DNA from 2 places in the Pedobacter sp. genome. Region 2 is predicted to be linked to the other one. Evidence: riboswitches for the same ligand, from Rfam matches in the RefSeq annotation. Region 2 holds a riboswitch; the other holds the start of a gene.
The links. Region 2 has a riboswitch for fluoride ahead of ACQY77_RS10310 (voltage-gated chloride channel family protein). Riboswitches for the same ligand answer to the same signal wherever they lie in the genome.

Region 1: it holds a riboswitch for fluoride, as region 2 does, so the genes downstream of both, ACQY77_RS16795 (hypothetical protein) here and ACQY77_RS10310 (voltage-gated chloride channel family protein) in region 2, are expected to answer to the same signal.

What each region holds. Positions count from the first base shown of each region.
Region 1 is NZ_OZ257244.1:4,084,822-4,095,426, forward strand. Features, by position in the region: gene ACQY77_RS16750 (molybdate ABC transporter substrate-binding protein) at 1-904, opposite strand, end outside; gene ACQY77_RS16755 (DsrE family protein) at 924-1,379, opposite strand; gene ACQY77_RS16760 (c-type cytochrome) at 1,399-2,484, opposite strand; gene ACQY77_RS16765 (LysR family transcriptional regulator) at 2,629-3,528, shown strand; gene ACQY77_RS16770 (hypothetical protein) at 3,521-4,027, shown strand; gene ACQY77_RS16775 (YidH family protein) at 4,068-4,457, shown strand; gene ACQY77_RS16780 (voltage-gated chloride channel family protein) at 4,618-5,910, opposite strand; gene eno (phosphopyruvate hydratase) at 5,929-7,209, opposite strand; gene ACQY77_RS16790 (EamA family transporter) at 7,268-7,681, opposite strand; gene ACQY77_RS16795 (hypothetical protein) at 7,686-8,240, opposite strand; fluoride riboswitch at 8,283-8,351, opposite strand; gene ACQY77_RS16800 (four-helix bundle copper-binding protein) at 8,681-8,917, shown strand; gene ACQY77_RS16805 (TolC family protein) at 10,462-10,605, shown strand, end outside.
Region 2 is NZ_OZ257244.1:2,575,445-2,586,049, reverse strand. Features, by position in the region: gene radA (DNA repair protein RadA) at 1-722, shown strand, start outside; gene ACQY77_RS10325 (DUF4920 domain-containing protein) at 1,664-2,128, shown strand; gene ACQY77_RS10320 (branched-chain amino acid aminotransferase) at 2,318-3,382, opposite strand; gene ACQY77_RS10315 (tryptophan 2,3-dioxygenase family protein) at 3,519-4,484, opposite strand; fluoride riboswitch at 4,547-4,608, shown strand; gene ACQY77_RS10310 (voltage-gated chloride channel family protein) at 4,626-5,903, shown strand; gene ACQY77_RS10305 (HAD-IB family phosphatase) at 5,954-7,255, opposite strand; gene ACQY77_RS10300 (NAD-dependent epimerase/dehydratase family protein) at 7,255-8,217, opposite strand; gene ACQY77_RS10295 (formimidoylglutamase) at 8,290-9,471, shown strand; gene ACQY77_RS10290 (redoxin domain-containing protein) at 9,537-10,605, shown strand, end outside.

The DNA of each region.
Region 1 (10,605 bases), 1.5 Mb from region 2:
CAAACTTTTTGTAGATGGCAGCAGCCTGCGGACTGATCAAAAAATCCATAAAATCTTTTGCAGCGGCCGGATGTGGCGCATCTTTTAACTGTCCCGCTATATATTGCGCATGGATATTCTCTTTTTCAGGAATTTCAATGAGCTCAACAGGATGGCCAATCATTTTCTGATAGTAGGCCTCAGTATACCATACTGGAGCGGCGTCACTTTCGTTGTATAGGATCCTCATTGGTGATTGGCGATGATGGATCATGGTAAGATAAGTAGTCTTATCTTTAACTTTATCTTCCATGATGGTAGATTTTAATGTTTCCCCTCCAGCTTTCACATAGGCTTCTTCAATACGTTTACCGATCCCTTCATTCTCTGGATTGGGCATACTGATCCTCAGCTCTTTATTTGCTAAATCTTTGAGTGACTTCAATGCCTTCGGATTTCCCTTTTGGACCATGATTGCCAACCTGTTTCTAGCATATAAAGTCGTTTTGCTAAACCATTCAGGGGTCATGTCTATCCGGTTCTTACCAGCTGTATAAACATCCGGCTTTAAGGTAATTCTCATGTTGCCCACCACAATGCTACCGGTTTTTATTTGTTGGGCTAAAATGCCTGGGGGAAGCGTTTCGGCAAATACCCGCTGATAATGTGGATATGACTTTTTAAAGGCTGCAATTAATTCGTCAATGCACATAAACTGGTTACCGGCAAAGAAAACCACCAGTTGGGGATCATTAATGTCTCCAAAAAGATCAGGCACATTGTCTACTCCAGGTACTGTGAACTGAACTTTACTTTCAGGTGGAGTATTCCAGGGCGGATCAAAGCGATGATCCTGGGCCTTAACATTTCCACAAAGCAATAAAAATGCAACTGTGGCTAAAAAGGTGTGATTTATATATTTCATGATTTTCTAATTATTTGGTTTAAGGATGTACAACTGCCCATCCCTGATATTGACGGATGATGATTTCACCATTGCCGCTGGGTACATAACTGATAAAATCAAATAAGGTATTTTTTTCGATTTTCCTTTCTCTGACGGTATTTTCACATTGTGCAAGAATTACTCCTCTGGATTGCAGTTCTAACAATGTTTTTTCAAAAGATCCGTTCTTCTGGTAAACAGCTACGCCATCTCCAAAGGCAATAAGTTCTGCATTGATTTTCCCTTTTAACCTGGGATCGTCGAGTGCATTTTTTAGGTTTCGAAGTGTTCCTGCAATCTTTTTCTCATCACCGTTATTGATTACATACAGTGCCTTATAATTTTTCAGGGTGGCTTTTGCCCCTGTAAAATTAGCAGGTGTAGCTTGGGCAAAAGTGGCCGAGGTTGCTGCGATCAGCAAAAATAATGTACAGATTAAGGTTATTTTTTTCATGATTTTAGATTTTGATGATTTATTTAGTTGTTAGTTTTACTTGTTTTTCGGAGGTTACAATTGGTGCAAATGGACCATACTTATGTTGATTTTCAGAAAATTTGTCGGCATATGGTCCGTATGGCGCATCAAAAGGTTTTTTTAACAAATCAGGGTAATCTTTTCCCTGATCTTTATGTGGTCTTGGCTGTGAGTTCACAAAAGCAGCGAGATCCCAGGCCTCCTCATCACTTAACTGCGCATCTCCATATCTGGCACCATATGGCATATTGTTCTTTACGAACCCCGCAAAGTTACTGAGTCTATACATCCCTGCGCCATCATTGTAGCTGTGTTTGCCCCATAATGGCGGATAAACATAAGTTAGTTTGTCTTCATCGAGTATTCCCTCACCATTTGCACCATGACAACTTTGACATTTACTGGTATATAAAATCGCTCCATGTTTGACATTCGCTGCCCTATCCAGGAATTTTAATTTTTCGGTTCCCGTTCCAAACACTTTCTCCCCTTTTTTTACACCTGTTCCAAGCCATTTCATATAAGCCAGCATTGCCTGTATCTCTTTACTAGATTCGTCTGGTACTTTGCCTGCAAGACTTCGATTGAAGCACTCTGCAATACGTGCCGATGCAGGTTCAACCTTTCCTGATCTGCCACTCATTTTAGGAAAACTGGAAATAAAACCAGCATAATTATTTCCGAACAGTTTGGTTCCACCCTCGAGGTGACAATTCTGACAATTCATACCATTTGTAATACGGGCTATGGATCCATTTGGCCCAAAATATTTGCTCGTATGTGCTATTAATTCTTTGCCATACCTGATCATCTGGCCGTACTTGGTGTCCGCCGGAATCGTATTTTCATCAGGCGCTTTCCAGGCATCAGCAGGTACAACCTGGCTTTTGACGTTAACAGCAGCTATACCGGTTTCCACATCCTGTTTGGTTTTTGCTGTCACTACATCTGGCTGCCCATTAAAAAATAAAGTGCAGATGAAAATGGTTCCACAAGCAACAAATAGAAACGCAATGATAGCCGTTGTCCTGGCTGTATATATAAGTGCTTGTCTGATTTCTTTTTCTGTTGATTCCTTATTCATAACCAATATTTTTCTGTTACAAATGTGCATTTATTCTACTCATCAGAAAAAGCATAAAAAGTTATTGATGATAACGTAAGGTTATGATGTCAGTACCCGTTGAAACAAATTGTTTGTATCTTAGGTTATCTACTAAAACCGTGTATGATAGATTTCCGTTTGCAAGTATTTTATGCTGTCGCTAAAAGGCTGAATTTTACAAAGGCCTCGGCAGAGTTATTTATCAGTCAGCCTGCTGTAACCAAACACATTAAAGAATTAGAGCAGGAGTTCAAAATGTCATTATTTGAACGCAGTGGAAACAAAAAAATCAGCCTCACCCCAGCCGGCGAATTATTGTTGCATTACGCAGAACAGATTTTTGGAACTTACCGGGAACTGGAATATGATATGAATCTACTTACTAAACAGCATAAAGGAATATTGAGGATTGGTGCCAGCAGTACTGTGGCACAATATATCATTCCACCTGTATTGGCACAGTTTCACAATAAGTTTAAGGATATACAAATTCAACTGGTTACCGGAAACACAGAAGATGTAGAGCAGCGTTTGATTGCTAAGGAAATAGATTTTGGAATCATTGAAGGCATCTCCCGGAACCCACAGATTAAATACGAACAATATCTAAAAGACGAGCTGGTGCTGGTGTGTTCTGGTCACAATTATGCCATGAAAAAGGAAATGATCAAACCGAATGAGTTGAAGGATTATGATTTATTACTTCGTGAACCTGGTTCTGGTACACTAGATGTTATTGCATATGCTTTAAAAGCACACCAGATAAAGGTGGGGGACTTAAATATAGAAATGCAGTTAGGTAGTACCGAAAGCATTAAATCCTATTTGATTCACAGCAAATGCCTGGCTTTTTTATCTATCCACTCCATATTGAAAGAGCTCAAGAATAATGAATGCCGCATCATAGATATCAAGGATATGGTTATCGAAAGGCCGTTTCATTTCATTCAGCTTCATGGTCAGCAGGACGCTCTGGCGGAACTATTTATGCGCTTCGCTAAAAGCTACAACTATAATGTATAGTGTTACCGAAATTTCGAGGCAATATCAGCCAGCTAAAGTGCTGCTGCTCTTTGTTTCTGAAGCTCCTGGAGGTGACGATAAACATTTTTACCTGGGAAATACTAATCTGTTTCGAACAATTTATCTTGCATTTAGTGAGGTATTTGGCGATTTTAAATCTGTAGAAGATTTTTTGCAGTTCTTTAAAGGCACGGGATGCTTTTTGGAACATCTAACTTGTACACCTATTGATAAATCGTCAGTTAAAATCAGAAAAAACCAGAGGCAGGGGGGAATAGAGCAATTAGCTCATAAAATCAGAACATATCAACCCCGATTAATCATGATCCTAATGAAAAGCATTGAACAAGAGGTTAAAGAATCTATTGACCTATCAGGCTTATCGTTTATCGAAGAAATTGCAGTTACCTGCTATCCTGCCGGCACTGAATCAAACAGGCTTACTTGCATCCGGGATACCAGGGTTATCATCTCCAAACTGGCATCGATATTGACATAACATGCAAATATATTGCTGTAATATACCGATACAGAACAAGATGAAAATTCAAGATCAGGAAAACACCAAACAGCATGCAGGAGACCATTTGGCTAATGAAAGAACATTTTTGGCCTGGATCAGAACCAGTATTGGTATCATGGGATTTGGCTTCGTGGTGATGAAATTCTCGCTATTTATCAAGCAGATCAGTGCCGCACTGGGGAGTAAAGTGCCCCTGCACCAAACCGGAGATTCCCGCATTATCGGGATTTTTCTAGTTGCCCTGGGAGCAATTACTATCATTTGTTCTTACTTAAGATATAATTCAACGAAAGAACAACTGAATCAGGGGGTGTATTACCATTCAACACTTTTTGTTAAAGTTTTAACCGCTTTAGTTTTCATAGCCAGTATACTTTTACTGCTCTACCTTATTAAAACAACATAGGCAGTTAAATCATCTGTACTTGATGCTTTAGAAAAGAGAGGAAGGAAAGCGGTCGATATAGCGTTGTTTTTTGATATAAATTGCTGATTGCATTGGTCAAGGATCTTATAAAAATTTCACCTCTTTATGATAATCCACAGGAACAGGATAAGTCAATATTTTATGTTCCCGTAAATATTTTGGGTACCGCAATACGCTGTGAAGAATATATACCTGAATGGCCACTGAAAAAATAGGCTGTAAAACAGGCTACCGCAAAAAACATGGTGTATTCACTACCAAAAAGTTCTATACCCATAATCGTACAGGCAAGGGGTGTATTCGTTGCACCAGCAAAAACAGCAATAAATCCAAGGGCAGCAAACAAACTAACTGGAGCATTTAATAAGGTCGAAAGTGCATTGCCTAATGTTGCGCCAATATAAAACAAAGGCGTTACCTCACCACCTTTAAATCCAGTTCCTAATGTTAAAGTTGTGTAAATGGTCTTCCATAACCAGCTCCAAGTATCTGCTCCACCAGGCTGAAAAGCAGAGGGAATTGTAACGGCTCCTTGGTATTCGCTATCCACGCCCAAACTTAAGTAATCCGGTTTCCCGATGGCGTAAGTCAAGCCTATAATAATCAGACCACCGATAACAGGAATAAGCCACTGGATCTTACATACTTTAGAAAAAAAGGCCTTGATCTCATGCACCATTACAGCAAACAGGTAGCTGGCCAGACCAAACAATGTGGATGCTAGAATAACCTTACTAAGCAGGAGTAGGTTTACCGGCAGGTATTCAGATAGAAAGTAGGCACTTTTCTCTATGAGATCGATGTGATAAGCGGTATGATGGATGCCCCAGGCAGAGACAGTAAGATCACCAAGCACGCTGGCAATTAATGCGGGAAGTAAAGCCTTGTACTCTATTCTTCCAATGGCCAGAACTTCCATTGCAAATATGGCACCGGTGAGCGGTGTTCCGAACACCGCCCCAAACCCGGCTGCAATTCCCGCGGTAAGGAGCATCTTGGTGTCTACCTCATTTAGCTTAAACCAGCGGCTAAACATTCCTGCGATGCTTCCTCCGATTTGTACCGCGGTTCCCTCTCTTCCAGCCGATCCGCCAAACAAATGGGTAATCACTGTAGTTATTAAGATTACTGGCGCCATCTGCCTGGGCACTCCACCACCCGGCCTATGGATTTCATCCATGATCAGGTTATTTCCTTTTTCTGAGGACCTACCAACTGACTGATAAATCAGGTGGATCACAATACCTGCTAAAGGTAGCAGAAAAATGAGACAGGTATGCTGAAAGCGAAAGTGAATGGCCCAGCCTAGCAGCCAAAGGAACAAGGCAACCATACTTCCTATTGCAATGGCAACAGGAAGTATAAGCAGCGTCCATCGAACCGCATATTTAAAAACCGAAAGGTGTTCAAATAAAAATTTATTATGTTTCATTGTAGGTTAGCGGCTGATTTATAATTTTTTATAAAAAGTATTGATTCCTGCAAATGATGCCCTATCACCAAGTTCTTCTTCTATCCGAAGCAACTGGTTAAATTTAGATACCCTTTCAGAGCGGCAGCCACTTCCTGTTTTGATGTGCCCCGCACCGGTAGCGACAACCAGATCCGCAATTGTCGTGTCTTCAGTTTCACCACTGCGGTGAGAAATAAAGCAATTGTAACCGTTTTTTTGGGCTAGTTCTACGGCCTTTAGCGTTTCGGAAACTGTACCGATCTGGTTCAATTTAATCAGTACGCTGTTTGCAATGCCCTGGTCGATTCCCTGCTGGATAATACTCGGGTTGGTGCAGAATATATCATCTCCAACCAATTCCACTTTGTCTCCCAAAAGGCTGGTCAGCTTTTTCCATCCCTCCCAATCGTTTTCGCCCAACCCGTCTTCCAACAGGATAATTGGGTACTCTTTTAACCATCCTTCCCAAAAGCCAATCATTTCATCTGTTGTGATCCGTTCTTTAGAACTTTTATAAAATTCATATTTTCCATTATTCCACATTTCGCTGGTCGCTGGGTCAAGACAAAGGGAAATATCCTTGCCTGGAGCAAAACCGGCAATATGTATCGCTTCCATGATGATTTGGACGGCTTCCTCATTAGAACTCAGATTTGGCGCAAACCCACCTTCGTCACCAACTCCGGTATAATAGCCTTTCGCTTTTAGCAGACTTCTCAGGGAATGAAAAACAGCTTCGCCCATACGGATACTTTCCTTAAACGAGGGGGCGTTATGAGGGGCAATCATAAATTCCTGAAAATCGATGTTGTTATCAGAATGCCTTCCCCCATTAATGACATTCATGCACGGTACGGGCATTACGTAACCTTCCCTTTCCACTAGCTGCCTATACAAGGGAATCCCTTTTGCAACGGCCGAAGCCCGGGCGAAGGCGATTGAGGCCGCAAGCATCGCATTTGCGCCGAGCCTTGATTTATTCTCGGTTCCATCCAGACCAATTATATGATCATCGAAGGCCTGCTGACCCTCAAAGGATAAGCCGGTGACTGATTTGCCGACTTCGACGTTAATCCCTTTTACTGCTTTTTCCACGCCTTTACCATTATAGCGCTCTGGATCACCATCTCTAAGCTCTACGGCTTCTTTTTCACCCGTACTTGCCCCGGATGGAGAAATACCCCTTGCTGTTGTTCCGTTAAGAGTGACTTCTACTTCTACTGTCGGATTGCCCCTGGAATCCAAAATTTCACGGGCATGAATTTTAGTTAATTTCATAGTTTTTTGTTTTATATTGATTTTTAGTATTTCGGTTGCTTACAAATAATTGAGTTTCTCAAAAGATCAAAACCAGTGTTCCCCCAATGATCAGCAGGGCACCAAAGAATACTTTCAGGGTAAGAGCTTCTTTCAGGAACACCATTGCAAGTATAATAGTTAGGGCAACACTCAACTTATCAACAGGGGCGACCTGGGACACTTTCCCGATCTGCAAAGCCTTGTAGTAGAATATCCAGGACAAGCCGGTGGCAAGGCCAGATAAAAAAAGAAATAGCAGGTTATGCTTTGACAGTTCCGTAATTCCTTTAAGTTCGCCTCTGGCCATTACGATCCCCCAGGCTACAATCAGTATTACCACCGTTCGTATGGCAGTAGCCAAATCAGAATTGACATTGGTTACGCCGACTTTTGCAAAGATGGCCGTAAGGGAAGCAAAGAAAGCTGATAATAGCGCGTAGATCCACCACATAGTTTTATGTTAATTTTCCGTTATTGAATAATTCCAAAGTAAATGAGTACAAGAACCGTTGCTCCGGCAATGATCCGGTAAATGCCGAACCAGCGGAAAGAATGCTTTTGAAGATAGGTGATGAAAGAGCGGATGGCCATCCATACATCCCACCCGCACCTGCTTTACTTAAATGAATGATCGTAGTTAGATTCGGTTCATGGGAAGGGCGTAGACGCTTAACGGTGTTTTTAATCAGTCCTGAAGCAATCTGATCTGCACTAGCAACTAGTAGCGCAATGGTAATAAGAACCTGCCAAATTTTTTTGCAGAAATTCTGGAAGAGGCAATAAATAATGAAGGCATAAAAAGGAAGCCAAAAACGCTTATCACTGGCCCAGTACATGATCGTATCCCAGAATGCATTATGGTGCTGATTTATCCACAAGAACCATTCAGTTTCAACCGGCAGGACCATTGCTAACACTGATCTCACTTTGGCAGACAGACAAAGTAAGACAAGCGCAATTAAGATAGCTGCCAGCAATAAGAGTTGAGAATTTATTTTTAATTTTTTCACCTACAATACTTTGACCGGCAGATTTTATTACCTGCTGGAATTTCTATTGTAGGCGCCATCAGCTTTTGAAAAAAGCGGTTGAATCGGAAGGACACCATTTCCGTATTGCAAATATAATACTAATAAAATGATGTGCAAAATCTTAAAGTAGGTGTTGAGAATTTAATTTATCACTATTCCTCCTTATTTGAATACGAGAACCAGTTTCTTATTCTTCTACCGTTTAAACAAGCATCATATCACGGGATTAAAGCTTTTCTTAAACAAAATGAAACCGCCTGGAAATAACCATGTTATCTATATAGGAATTTTTTTTATAACCCTAAAAAATTAAAGTTATGGGATACCATGAATGGAAAAACTGTATTGATGCATGCTTAAAGTGTGCTTCAATTTGCAATCATTGTGCAAGTTCATGCACTCAGGAAGAAGACGTGAAAATGATGGCGCGGTGTATTGAGCTTGATATGCAATGTGCAGCCATCTGCTACTCTGCCGCTCAATTGATGAGTATGGGTAGCTCTTTTGCTCAAGACATTTGCCGTATTTGCGCAGATATTTGCCAGCAATGCGGAGATGAGTGTAGTAATCATCATACCCAGCATTGTCAGGAATGTGCAGATGCTTGTAAGGCTTGTGCGGAAGAATGCAGAAGAATGACAGGAGTAGCTGCTTAAGATGCCAATCACCGTGAGCATTAATTGATTAAGGGCAGCATTCTAGTTGCCCTTTCATTTTTATAAATAGGCAAATTTATTCCATTCATTTTATTTTCATTATTCCCTCATTATTTGATATTTACCAAGGTTTGAGGTTGTTCTTGGTATGTCCTTTCTCTAGCCTTAAAAAAATGGGTTTTTTAGGATATGATTCTCATAAACTCATTCCATTATTCAAATAAGAATTTCAGTTTTTGATGATGAGTACTTGATAATTCGAATTCTATGAAAATGAAGGCTAGATGCGAGTTGAGGAATGCATTAAATAATGCATGAACTTTCAATTCCCGCTTCATCAAATTATTTCAAAAAACAAAAAATACAAATTTCATTTCAATGGCGGTGTTAAATCAATCACGTTGTTAAACCGAGGGTATGTACCTTCTAAATTAAATGCAAGCTACATGGCATTTGCGCATAATTGTAAAAAAATTTAGACCAAACGGATTTCCCCCCGTTTATCCTATAATTGAATAATATTCAAGCTGATCGATGTTCGCAATTGAAACTAATCCACATGCTTATTTGGCTAATTAGATAGCAGTTTATGGAGTTCAACACTGATGTCTAGACAATTGGTGTTTTATAAATAGTTGCGGTATATCTTAATTTTAGGGAAAATTCTAAAAAGTTCGAACCGAAAAATTCAATTTAATCTATTGTAAGTGACTTATTTTCAAGTTCTTAATGTTTAAAAAATAAGAGGCATACTTTTTAGATGCCTCATATTGCCACTTAGTAGGGTCAACCCGCGGAAGTTCGACCCTTTTTGAGCATTGTGAAGCTGTGGTTAATTTTGATAAAGTTTTGAACAACAAGATGGAGGGACAGTATAGGAAAAAGAAATTATTCGATGACAATCGAAAGTAGGGTGAGAAATATCGTAACCTAATATTTGTTGATATTTTGTAACGGTTTTGTTGCGGTTTATCCTCTCATCTTTTTAGATTAATGCAGATTTTAGCGCCTATATATTTAGGTTGTTAAATTTGAAGGGTTTGAAAGTTAAGCAGGTACCAAATTGCTCTATAATTGGAGTCGTCTTGCTGTACCTGATTATCTCTTTGGGCAATATCTTTTTTTTATCCAACCTCTCCCTTTTAGAGTCCGCCCGGGGAATAAAATCAGCTGCGCAGTACAAAGGTAGCTTTTCTCCGCTTGGAAAGGATTCAAAAATTACCAGACAATTTAAGTGTATCCTTGATGAACGCAAGAAAACCGTGCTTCCTGTTTTGGAAGCTTTTCTTATCGGCGTCATCTTATTTTTGGGGCTTTCGCTTTTAGCCTCTAACCTAAACAGGTATTTTCTTGAGATCAGATACAGGATTGCCGGATCAGTCCCAATTTATATTTCCAACCAGGTCTTTCGGATCTGAGATTTATCTCAATTTTCTTTTATTGACAGGTCCTTCAAATGATGAAGTGACGACGGCCGGTTAATCACCGTGTTTCCTGTCCAAGACGTCCGTCAAATCTTTTTCCTTAAATTTTAATTTAAAGACATGATCCGTATTAAACAGATTTTCTGTTTGTTCCCACTTTTATATATGGGGCTGGAAAGCCATGCCCAAACCTCCCCAAAGCCCATCGGGATCGTTGATCTGATCGATCACGTGACCGCTTTTTCACCTTCACTGGCCGCTGAT
Region 2 (10,605 bases):
CCAAGGATGGCGCTATTGCAGGGCCCAAGATTTTGGAACATATGGTAGATACCGTTTTGCAGTTTGAAGGCGATAGGCATCATGTTTATCGCATCCTGAGGTCAATAAAGAACCGGTTTGGAGCTGCTGCAGAGCTCGGAATTTATGAAATGCAGGGAAGTGGTTTAAGGGAGGTTTCTAATCCATCAGAAATCTTACTTTCCCAACGTGAAGAAGAGCTTAGCGGAATTGCTATTTCAGCCATGTTAGAAGGCGCCAGACCGATGCTAATTGAAACACAGGCATTGGTTAGCCATGCGGCTTATGGAACACCTCAGCGATCGGCTACAGGCTTTGATACCAAAAGGATGAACATGTTGCTGGCTGTTTTAGAAAAACGTTGTGGTTTTCGCTTAAGTACCCAAGATGTTTTTTTAAATATTGCTGGTGGAATAAGAGTCGAAGATCCCGCTATTGACCTGGCGGTTTTGATTGCTATAATCTCTTCACATGAAGATATCCCGGTATCATCCAAAAATTGTTTTGCAGCTGAGGTCGGTTTGTCAGGAGAAATACGTGCTGTTAATCGAATTGAGCAAAGAATAGCCGAAGCAGATAAATTGGGCTTTGAAACGATCTACATATCTAAATATAACCTTAAAGGACTGGCATTGGATAAATATCAGTTAGAAGTTAAAGCAGTGAGCAAGATTGAGGAGGTTTTTAGTCTAATTTTCGGCTAAATGACAGATTGTTTTGGGGAATAAATTCCCCAAAATTCCACAATATTTCTCCAACATTCCCCGCTTCTCAGAAAATTAATTTTAAAATTATTTTTTTAAAAACATAAACAGTTGAATTACAATTAGTTAAAATGTTTATTGTTGTAGTCTATGCTTTGGAGTAAGATTTGCCTAATGATATATGTTGTACGTCATGGGATGTGATCTATAACAATAGGGATGATTTTCCTCGTTAGCGGTAGCTAGCGAGGATTTTTTTTATTATCTCAATTTATAGGCCTCAAGTTTAGTTCTTTCTCCCAGCGCTTGCACTCGGATTTTTGACTATATACTGAAAACCAAAAAAAGAAACTAATCCTATTGTTATTCCTACAAAAATTAATGCTTTTCCTGTCATGAGTTAAATCTTTAACCTATAAATACCCATTGGCAAAAAAACCAAGGCTCAGGCTAAAACGATTAATTAAGGATTTTGTTTGCCAAAGTTGAGGTTGGCCTTAATGGAGGAAATAAGTAAACTATGGCTGGGGTGAATCTGTGACAGATTAACTTTGTTTGTTCGGGATGTCAATTGGAATGCATTTAAATCACTGATTTCCAATTGACACCTACCTTCTTAATGCGACCTTTCTTTCCCCTCTGGTTTGCATAGATAAAATAGCAGGAAAATGCTAATAAGAATGGTAACTGAACCGGCGATCATATTATACGTCTCTATCATAGTTTGGTTGTTTAGTTAATACAATTTATAACTTGTTTGTTACAGAATCAAGTGCTTAAACAATATTGGAGTGTTTTTTAAGTTTTTTGGTTAGTGTTTTTCAAACTTAACATTAAATTATATCCTCCGTTAAGTCATAAGAAATGTCTCAACTAAGTATCGAAAATTTATCTAAATTTGAATTCAGATTATATAACTGCAAATTCTAAAAGATATTATAATGAAAAGAATAATTTTAACTCTAAGCTTTTGTTTGATAGCTGTTTTTGCTTTTGCACAAGCAGATTACAAGGGCCAACAATTTGGTGATGGGGTAAAACCGGGTAACGTTAAACCGGCAGCTAAAATGGAAGCTACAATGGGTGACCAGAAGCAGATGGATATGAAGATTGAAGGTAAAGTGGTTGAGGTTTGTAAGAAAAAAGGCTGTTGGATGACTTTGGAAATGCCTAATGGTGATCCGATGCGGGTAACTTTCAAAGATTATGCTTTCTTCATGCCTAAAGACATTGTAGGTAAAAATGTAGTTTTAGACGGTGTAGCTAAAAAACAAACCATTTCGGTTGAAACGCTGAGACATTATGCCGAAGATGCCAGGAAATCAGCTGAAGAAGTAGCAAAAATCACAGACCCAAAGAAAGAATTAGCTTTCGAAGCAAAAGGTGTGGTGATTCTGGATAAATAATTTTTTCAATCCCAGATAATTGGAAATTAAGTATTTACTGCTTAAATCATATTGGCAGTGAATAGACAAATGAGAATATAGGCTGCCATGTTTGATAAGTTTATTGATGCCTTGTACTCATAAGTGGATATAAAAAAGAAATCCCGATACATGACGTGTCGGGATTTCTTTTTTAATGGTTAAATCTGATTAAAGAACCCAGTTCCAACCGAATTCGTCAGGAGCTAATCCGTAACGGATGTCGTTAAGTCGCTTAGCAATTCCGTTAGAAATATTTCTGGTAGCAGGATCGGTTAACTTATAAAGTTTACCCTGATATCCAATTTCGCCAATGTGGGTAACTGTTGCAGCTGTACCAGCAGCAAAAGCTTCTGTTAAGCTGCCGTTTTCAATACCTTCAATTACTTCCTTTACAGATACTCGTCTTTCTTCTACTTCTACGCCAGCATCTTTGGCTAATTTGATAATGGTATCTCTTGTAACGCCATCTAATACTGTACTTCTAACAGAAGGAGTAACCAATTTACCATTTATTACAAAAATGAGATTAGCTGTTCCAGCTTCTTCAATAAACTCATGTGTAGATGCATCTGTCCAGATTAGCTGGTCAAAACCTTCTTTTTTTGCTTCTTCGAAAGGATATAAAGAACGGGCATAATTGCCTGCAGTTTTAGCATAACCAACACCACCATCGTCTGCACGGGTATATTCTGTTTCGATTTTAACTTTTAACGCATTACTATAGTAAGGCCCTGTAGGGGTTGTTAGCAGTGCAAATTTATAAGTATCAGAAGCTTTAACGCCTAAATATGGGTCGGTAGCAAACATTACCGGACGGATATAAAGGGCATAATCTTCCTGAGAAGGAACCCATTTTTCATCAGCCTGAATAAGGGCAGCAAGACCTTGCATAAAAATATCTTCTGGTATAGCAGGCATAGACATTCTCGCAGCCGATTTATTAAAACGCTCGAAGTTCTTGTCTGCACGGAAGACACTGATCTTTCCATCAGGTTGACGGTATGCTTTTAAGCCTTCAAAAATAGCCTGGCCATAATGTAAGGCAGAAATAGCTGGGCTCATTAAAATTGGACCGTAAGGTAAGACCTGAAGATTTTTCCATTCGCCGTCTTCGTAGTCGGCAGTAAACATATGATCGGTAAAAACTTTACCGAAGGGTAATTGTGAAAAATCAGTAACTGTCAAACGGGTTTGATCAGCCTTGGTGATTTTTATGTCTAATGTTTCGGTCATACTGTTGAAATTTTGAATGTGTGAATTTTGAATGATTAATAGTGCTTCATTCATTCAGAGCTCACTCATGCTATCATTAAATTATTATAGCGCAAAATTAGCAAAAAAGGCGCTTTTTTTATAGTTTTTTCGAATATTAATCTTTGTTTTTGAGTGTTTTAAGTACACTAAGCACCCAGCCTTTACCCCAGTCTTCCATCTGTTCTTCTGTCCATAAAAAAGGATAGAAAATTCTTTTTTGAAAACGTGGCGGCAAATATTTCTGCCAATTGGTTCCACCCGTGGCGGCAACATCTACCGGATCTTTCTCTAAATACCTTACTGCAGATTTGTAATGTGACAGCGGCCATTCTACATTCACGTATAAATCTAACTTCCGCAATTCTTCAGCTAAAGCAGTAACATCTTCACCTTTGGCCTGTAATTGAAGATAGAGGGAGGAGAAATTTGTTTGTACCCTGTTTTTAGCCAATTGTAGAAACTGATCTGCATATTTCCTGATAAACTGCTTTAAGGTTAGGGTTTGTTTCCCGGAGGCTAATTCTGTTGCACCAAATTTCCAATAAATATGCTCAAATTGCTCTTCTATACCTGCAGTTGCAAGTTCAGCGCGTTTGCTTTTATCTACCAATCGGATAAAGTCAGTTGAGCATATTTCGATCATCCGGTATTGACCAGATTGAAAGCCGCTGGCCGGGAGTAAAGACATTCTGAATTTTAGAAATTGTTCTTTGTCCATTCCATCAACCATTACCTCAAAAGAGGTGGTTAAGGCATTAAAGTAGGCATTGATTCTTTTAACCCTGGTGGTGAAAAAGCTCGCCGTTAATTCTTCATGTTCAGCAATTTGTTTACACTCATGAAGCGTAAGTTTAAAATAAAGCTCCGTAATCTGATGGTACATGATGAATATTTCTTCATCAGGGAATGGAGTTTTAGGATTTTGTAAACTCAGGAGTGTATCCAGGTGGATGTAATCCCAATAGGTTAAAAAATCAGCATAGAGCAAGCCATCAAGGTAGGAGGCCATATCTTGGCCCATAGCCGTGTACTTCTCCTGAAGCTGGTTAAGTTTGTCTTTAATTTCAGGTGTTAGGTTCATTATGTGTTGTTATCGCTACAAAGTTGATAAAGATTTTGGAAGAAATGCTAAAATTTCTACATTTGATTAATGGCGATGGGGTACCGCCAAAACCGCCAGACAGGCTGATGACTCCTACAATTTATCGATAATTGATTAAAAATGCCTGTTAAAAAAATAACTGAGGGTTTTCTGTTGCCTTCTTACCAGTTTCTAAAAATAGAATTCGGAGTACTTTTTTTGAACACCTTAAAATGGTTGCTATTGGCGTCACTGTTAGGAAGTTTAATTGGTTCGGCATCAGCATTCTTTTTAGAGAGTTTAAATTGGGTCACGCAATGGAGGGAAAGTCACCTGTGGATCATCTATTTTTTGCCCATAGCCGGATTGTTAATTGGTTTAACTTATTATTATTACGGAAAAGATGTAGTTAAAGGGAATAATCTGTTGATTGAAGAACTGCAGCGTCCTAAGCAGGTAATTCCATTGGTTATGGCTCCGTTAATTTATGTCGCAACCGTTGTTACCCATCTTTTTGGTGGATCTGCCGGGAGGGAAGGTACTGCGGTACAAATCGGAGGTGCACTCGCCGATCAGTTTACAAAACTGTTTAAATTCAAGCCCAGAGACCGGAAAATCATACTCATTTGTGGGATTAGTGCTGGTTTTGCCTCGGTTTTCGGTACACCGCTTGCAGGTGCTGTATTCGGACTTGAAGTATTTGTAGTTGGAAGTTTGGTTTATAGCGCAATACTTCCTGCATTCATTACTGCAGTAATGGCGCATTATGTATGTTTGGCCTGGGGAGTTGGCCATACGCATTATTCGATAGGGACTGTGCCAGCTTTAAATACCTTAAACATACTTTTTGCTTTGGCTGGTGGAATTGTTTTTGGCTGGGTTGCACGTAGCTTTTCTGCTCTTAACCATAGTTTATCGAATCTATTCTCGAAAATAAAATATCCTCCTTTTAGACCTTTAATTGGCGGGATAATTTTAGTTGCCATAATTTGTTTGATGGGAACGACCAAATATATTGGCCTCGGAATCCCAACAATCTCTGCTTCTTTTACTGAACGCCAAGCCTATTATGTATTTGCAATAAAGCTTATGCTGACAGCATTAACACTTAGCGCCGGATTTAAAGGCGGAGAGGTGACGCCTTTGTTTTTTATAGGCGCCTCGTTAGGAAGTTTTTTAAGCCTATTTATACCTCTACCCTTGGGTTTACTTGCAGGCATGGGCTTTGTTGCTGTATTTGCCGGCGCAGCAAATACACCGTTAGCCTGTATTTTAATGGGCATAGAGTTATTTGGAGCAGAGTCGGGGATATATATAGCATTGGCCTGCGTAACTGCATATCTTTTCTCAGGTCATACCGGAATTTACAGCGCTCAACGTATTGGAAGCCCGAAACATTTACTTTTGAAAAGACGGTAATGATTACCATTGATCATCCCCGATGAAGAAGATGATCAATGGTGATTAGTTTAGTACAATACCCTAAACTTGATAGTCTGCTCAATTTTCTTGAGTGATTTGAACAATTGCTTGTCGTATTCTGCATTGATATCGGTGATGGCATAACCAATCTCAGTATTGGTCATTAAGAACTGACCAACAATGTTAATGTTGTGTTTTGCAAAAACAGTATTGATTTTCGCCATAATTCCTGGAACATTTTTATGGATATGAATCAAACGATGTGACTTATCAATTTTAGGAAGCTGAAGATTCGGGAAATTAGAACTCAGGTAGGTAGCGCCAGTATTCATAAAATCGATCATCCGTTTCGGAACGAAATCAATGTTTCGCGGATTATTTTTCGGGTCATCAAAAACAACGATACCCATTTTGGTGCAAAGATCGGTATCCACTTTGCCCTTGGTATTTCCAAGGTAACCAATGGTTTTTAGTTTAACTGCGGCTTTTAATTGTTCCTTAGTTAGTTTTTCCCCATCTGCTAAAAGGATAACACCTACATCTTTTACGTATTTCTCTTCGAAAGATGTTTTATGCCTGATGGATAAACCATCATTTTTTAATAAGGCAATACTTTTTGGATCTACATCTCCAATTACGAGGGTAAGAATTCTGTTTTTTGGATAAGAAATTGCTCTTGGAAGATTGTTAACATATAGGAACTCATCAAAACTTGGCGTGATGTGGTCTGCTTTTTCGATAATGGTTTGGCGTGCAATATTTTCAGTGAAAGCAAAAAACTTGTTAATTAATCCGCTTTCACGAAGCTGGAAATCTGAATAACCATCTCCAATACCAAAAAGTTCTCCTTCTAGTTTTAAGTGTTGAAGCAGTTTAACTTTACCACCCTCTTCACTTAGGGGATTGGCATGATCGTAGTCAATTATTTTGCCATCTCCTGTGGTTACAAATGTATTGGCGTAGATGTTTTCCTTTTTAATGTGGTATTGGCTTACAACTGGTGTAATAAATTCTTTAAATCCACCTGAAACAATCAATACTTCATCTGCATGTTTTTTGAAGAAAGCAGCATTTCTGGAGAAAGAGGTAGATACTTTCTTTTTAAGGTGCTTAATTAATTGCTTTAAATGTTCTTCATTAGCTTCAAGCAATTTTACCCTTTGAGCTAAACTTTCAGAAAAAGAGAGTTTTCCTTCCATTGCCAGATTGGTATAATCTTCAATTTTCTGGAAAATCAGTTCTTTTTCGGGGTGTTTTTTCAAAGAGATTCGTGCAAGTTCATCAAGAGCCTCCACTTGGGTAAATGTGCTATCGAAATCGATAATGTAATATGCTTTTTGTTTGGGCATTATCTTAGGTGTTGGGTAATATCGGTTATGCTCTGTGCAATAGGTTTAAAACTGATTCCTATTTGCTGAATTATTTTATTATTGTTGTAATAACTTAAAGTTGTACTGCTTTCGGCTGTATCTTTTGTTATTGATGGTTCTTTGCCCGTAAAGATAGAAAAGAATTTTAAAGCCCGCCAGGCCAATCCAAGCATCCAGGGTTTTGCTTCTTTTTCGGGTGCTTTAACGCCGAAACCTTCAGCTATTTCAGTGAAAAGTTGCTTGTAGTGATAGTTTTCGGATGAGATAATATATCGTTCGGCATTTACATCAGAATCCATTAACTGAATCATTGATTTGGCTACATCTGTTACATCTACCAAACCTACAGCGCCATTGGTGAAAAATGGGAAACCGCCTTTAATTAATTTGAATATTGCACCGCTTCCTTCAAAGCCCGCATTTTTACCGATGATTACAGAAGGGTTAACAATTATTCCATTCAATCCTTCAGAAATACCACGCCAAACCTCCATTTCTCCTTCATATTTAGATAATGCATATGCGTGTGCCTTGGCATTATATTCCCAAAGGTCTTTCTCGGTAATTTTTTTTCCTTTTTTTGCCTCGCCTAATGCAGCAATAGAGCTCACATGAAGGAGTTTGCAATTATTCTCCAGACACAGATTAACAATGTTTGACGTGCCATCAATATTAACATGAAAAAGCTTTTTTTTATCCTTCGGATTTAAAGAAACAAAAGCGGCACAATGGTAAACCTGGGTGATGCCAATAAAGCTATCCTCAAGTGTAGCGGGCTCGTTAATATCTCCGGTTATCCATTTAATCAAGAGGTTATCTTGCAGCATGGCCGGGATTTTAGATTTTTCCCTTTTGATGGCGATAACAGTTAATCCTTTGTTGGTTAATTGTTTAATAAGCTCGGAGCCTAAAAATCCCGTTCCGCCTGTTACCAGTATCATTTATATTTTTTTTGAGCTATGTGTGGAAATACGCATTCAAAAATAGATATTTGAGCCGATAGTTTTAAATATATGTCATTAACAGATTTCTTTTCACCCATTAATCCCGAAAGTTTTACCCCCAAACGAGGGTTTTTAACCAGTCAGCTTGGGTTGAGGGCACAAATTTATACCGAAACCTTTCCTGATTTAACGGAAGAAACTTTTGATTTGGCGATTTTCGGGGTACTTGATGGAAGAAGTGCTGTTAATAATGAAGGTTGTGCATTAGGACCTGATTATTTTAGGGAGAAGTTTTACAAATTGAATGAAGGTGCTTTTAGCAGTCGGATTGTCGATCTGGGAAATATTAAGCATGGTGCTACTTTAGCCGATACTTATATTGCAGTGAAGATGGTGGTATCTGAATTGGTAAAGAAAAATATTATTCCTGTTATTATTGGTGGCGGTCAGGATTTGACCTACGCGCAATACATGGGATATGAAGACCTGGAGCAAAAAGTGGATCTGGTGATTGTTGATAATCAATTTGATATCGATGATGATAATGAAGAAGGAATTGCTACGCGCTCTGATTGTTATCTGAATAAGATTTTTTTACATCAGCCAAATTATCTTTTCAATTTTAGCAACATTGGTTACCAAACCTATTTTGTGAATCAGGAAAGCTTAAGCGTAATGGATAAGCTTTACTTTGATGTACACCGATTGGGGGAATTTGCTCAGGATATTACTTTAACAGAACCTATTATTCGAAATGCGAATATGATCAGTTTTGATATGGGTGCTATCCGTTCGGCTGATGCAGCGGGAAATGCGAACACTACACCAAATGGTTTTGATGGGGAAGAAGCTTGCAGACTTGCCCGTTATGCAGGCATGAATGATAAGCTTACTTCGATAGGATTCTATGAATTCAATCCTGCATATGATAACAACGGGCAAACTGCTTTTTTGCTGGCGCAGATGGTTTGGTATTTTATAGATGGGTTTTACTCCCGTAAGAAAGATTTTCCGTTGAGTCCGAAATCTCAATTCATTATTTATAGAACCAGTTTGAAGGACGGGTCAGGTGAGATGACTTTTGTGAAAAGCAAAAAATCAGATCGATGGTGGATGCAGGTTCCGTATCCTTCCGGGCAATCGAAAAATGAGCGGTATCACCTTGTGCCTTGCCGATACGATGATTATCAAACGGCAGTAAATGGAGATATGCCTGATTTGTGGTGGCGGACCTATCAAAAGCTATCATAATTTTACACAGCTAAATGCGTTTTAGGCGTACATATATTTATATTTGAACTTAAACTAACTTTTCCATGAAAAAAATATTATTGTCTGCAATGGCTATATTGCCTTTAGCAGCGCTGGCTCAAAAGCCATTTACCCTTACCGGGGATATTAAAGGTTTGAAAACTGGTGACAAGGTTTATCTTGTTTATCAGGGTGATGGCCAGAATGTTACCGATTCTGCATTGGTTAGCAATGGTGCTTTTGCATTTAAGGGTACTTTGGCAAACCCTGCACAGGGAGGATTATATCTAAATAAAAATCCTTATGTAAAACGTCCGGCACAAGGTGAAAAATTAGATGCATTATCATTTTATGTTGAACCTGGAGCGTTAAAAATTAAGGCAGCAGATTCACTTAAAAATGCGGTGATTACCGGATCGCTGGTTAATGAAGATGCTAAAAAACTGAAAGACCTAACGAAATCTATCAACGATCAAATTGCTGCAATTAATGCTGAGTATGGAAAATTTACTCCAGAACAGAAAAAGGATAAAGCATTAGTTGAGGCTTTGGGTGCAAGGTATGAAAAAGCCGCTTCAGGATTAGGGCCAATCTTTTTGGATTTTGCTAAAAACAACCCTAAATCTTACATCAGTTTATCGGCTGTTAGCCAGTTGACGAATGATCCGGAACAGGCCGCCGCAGTGGAAGCTGCTTTTAACGGACTATCTACTGATTTGAAAGCCACCCCAGCAGGTAAAAAATTAGCGCAATTGTTTGACGCCGGCAGAAAAACTGCTATAGGTGCTTTAGCAATGGATTTTACCCAAAATGATCCCGACGGAAAGCCGGTTAAATTATCAGATTTTAAAGGGAAATATGTACTGGTAGATTTCTGGGCTTCCTGGTGTGGTCCCTGCCGTGGCGAAAACCCAAATGTAGTTACTGCTTACAATAAATTTAAAGATAAAGGTTTTACTGTTTTAGGGGTATCTCTGGATCGTCCCGGACAAAAGGCTGCCTGGTTAAAGGCTATTGCTGATGATAAATTAACCTGGACACACGTTTCGGACTTGAAATTCTGGGATAATGAAGTAGCGAAAATGTATGGTATTAATTCAATTCCTGCTAATTTCTTAATCGATCCGACTGGTA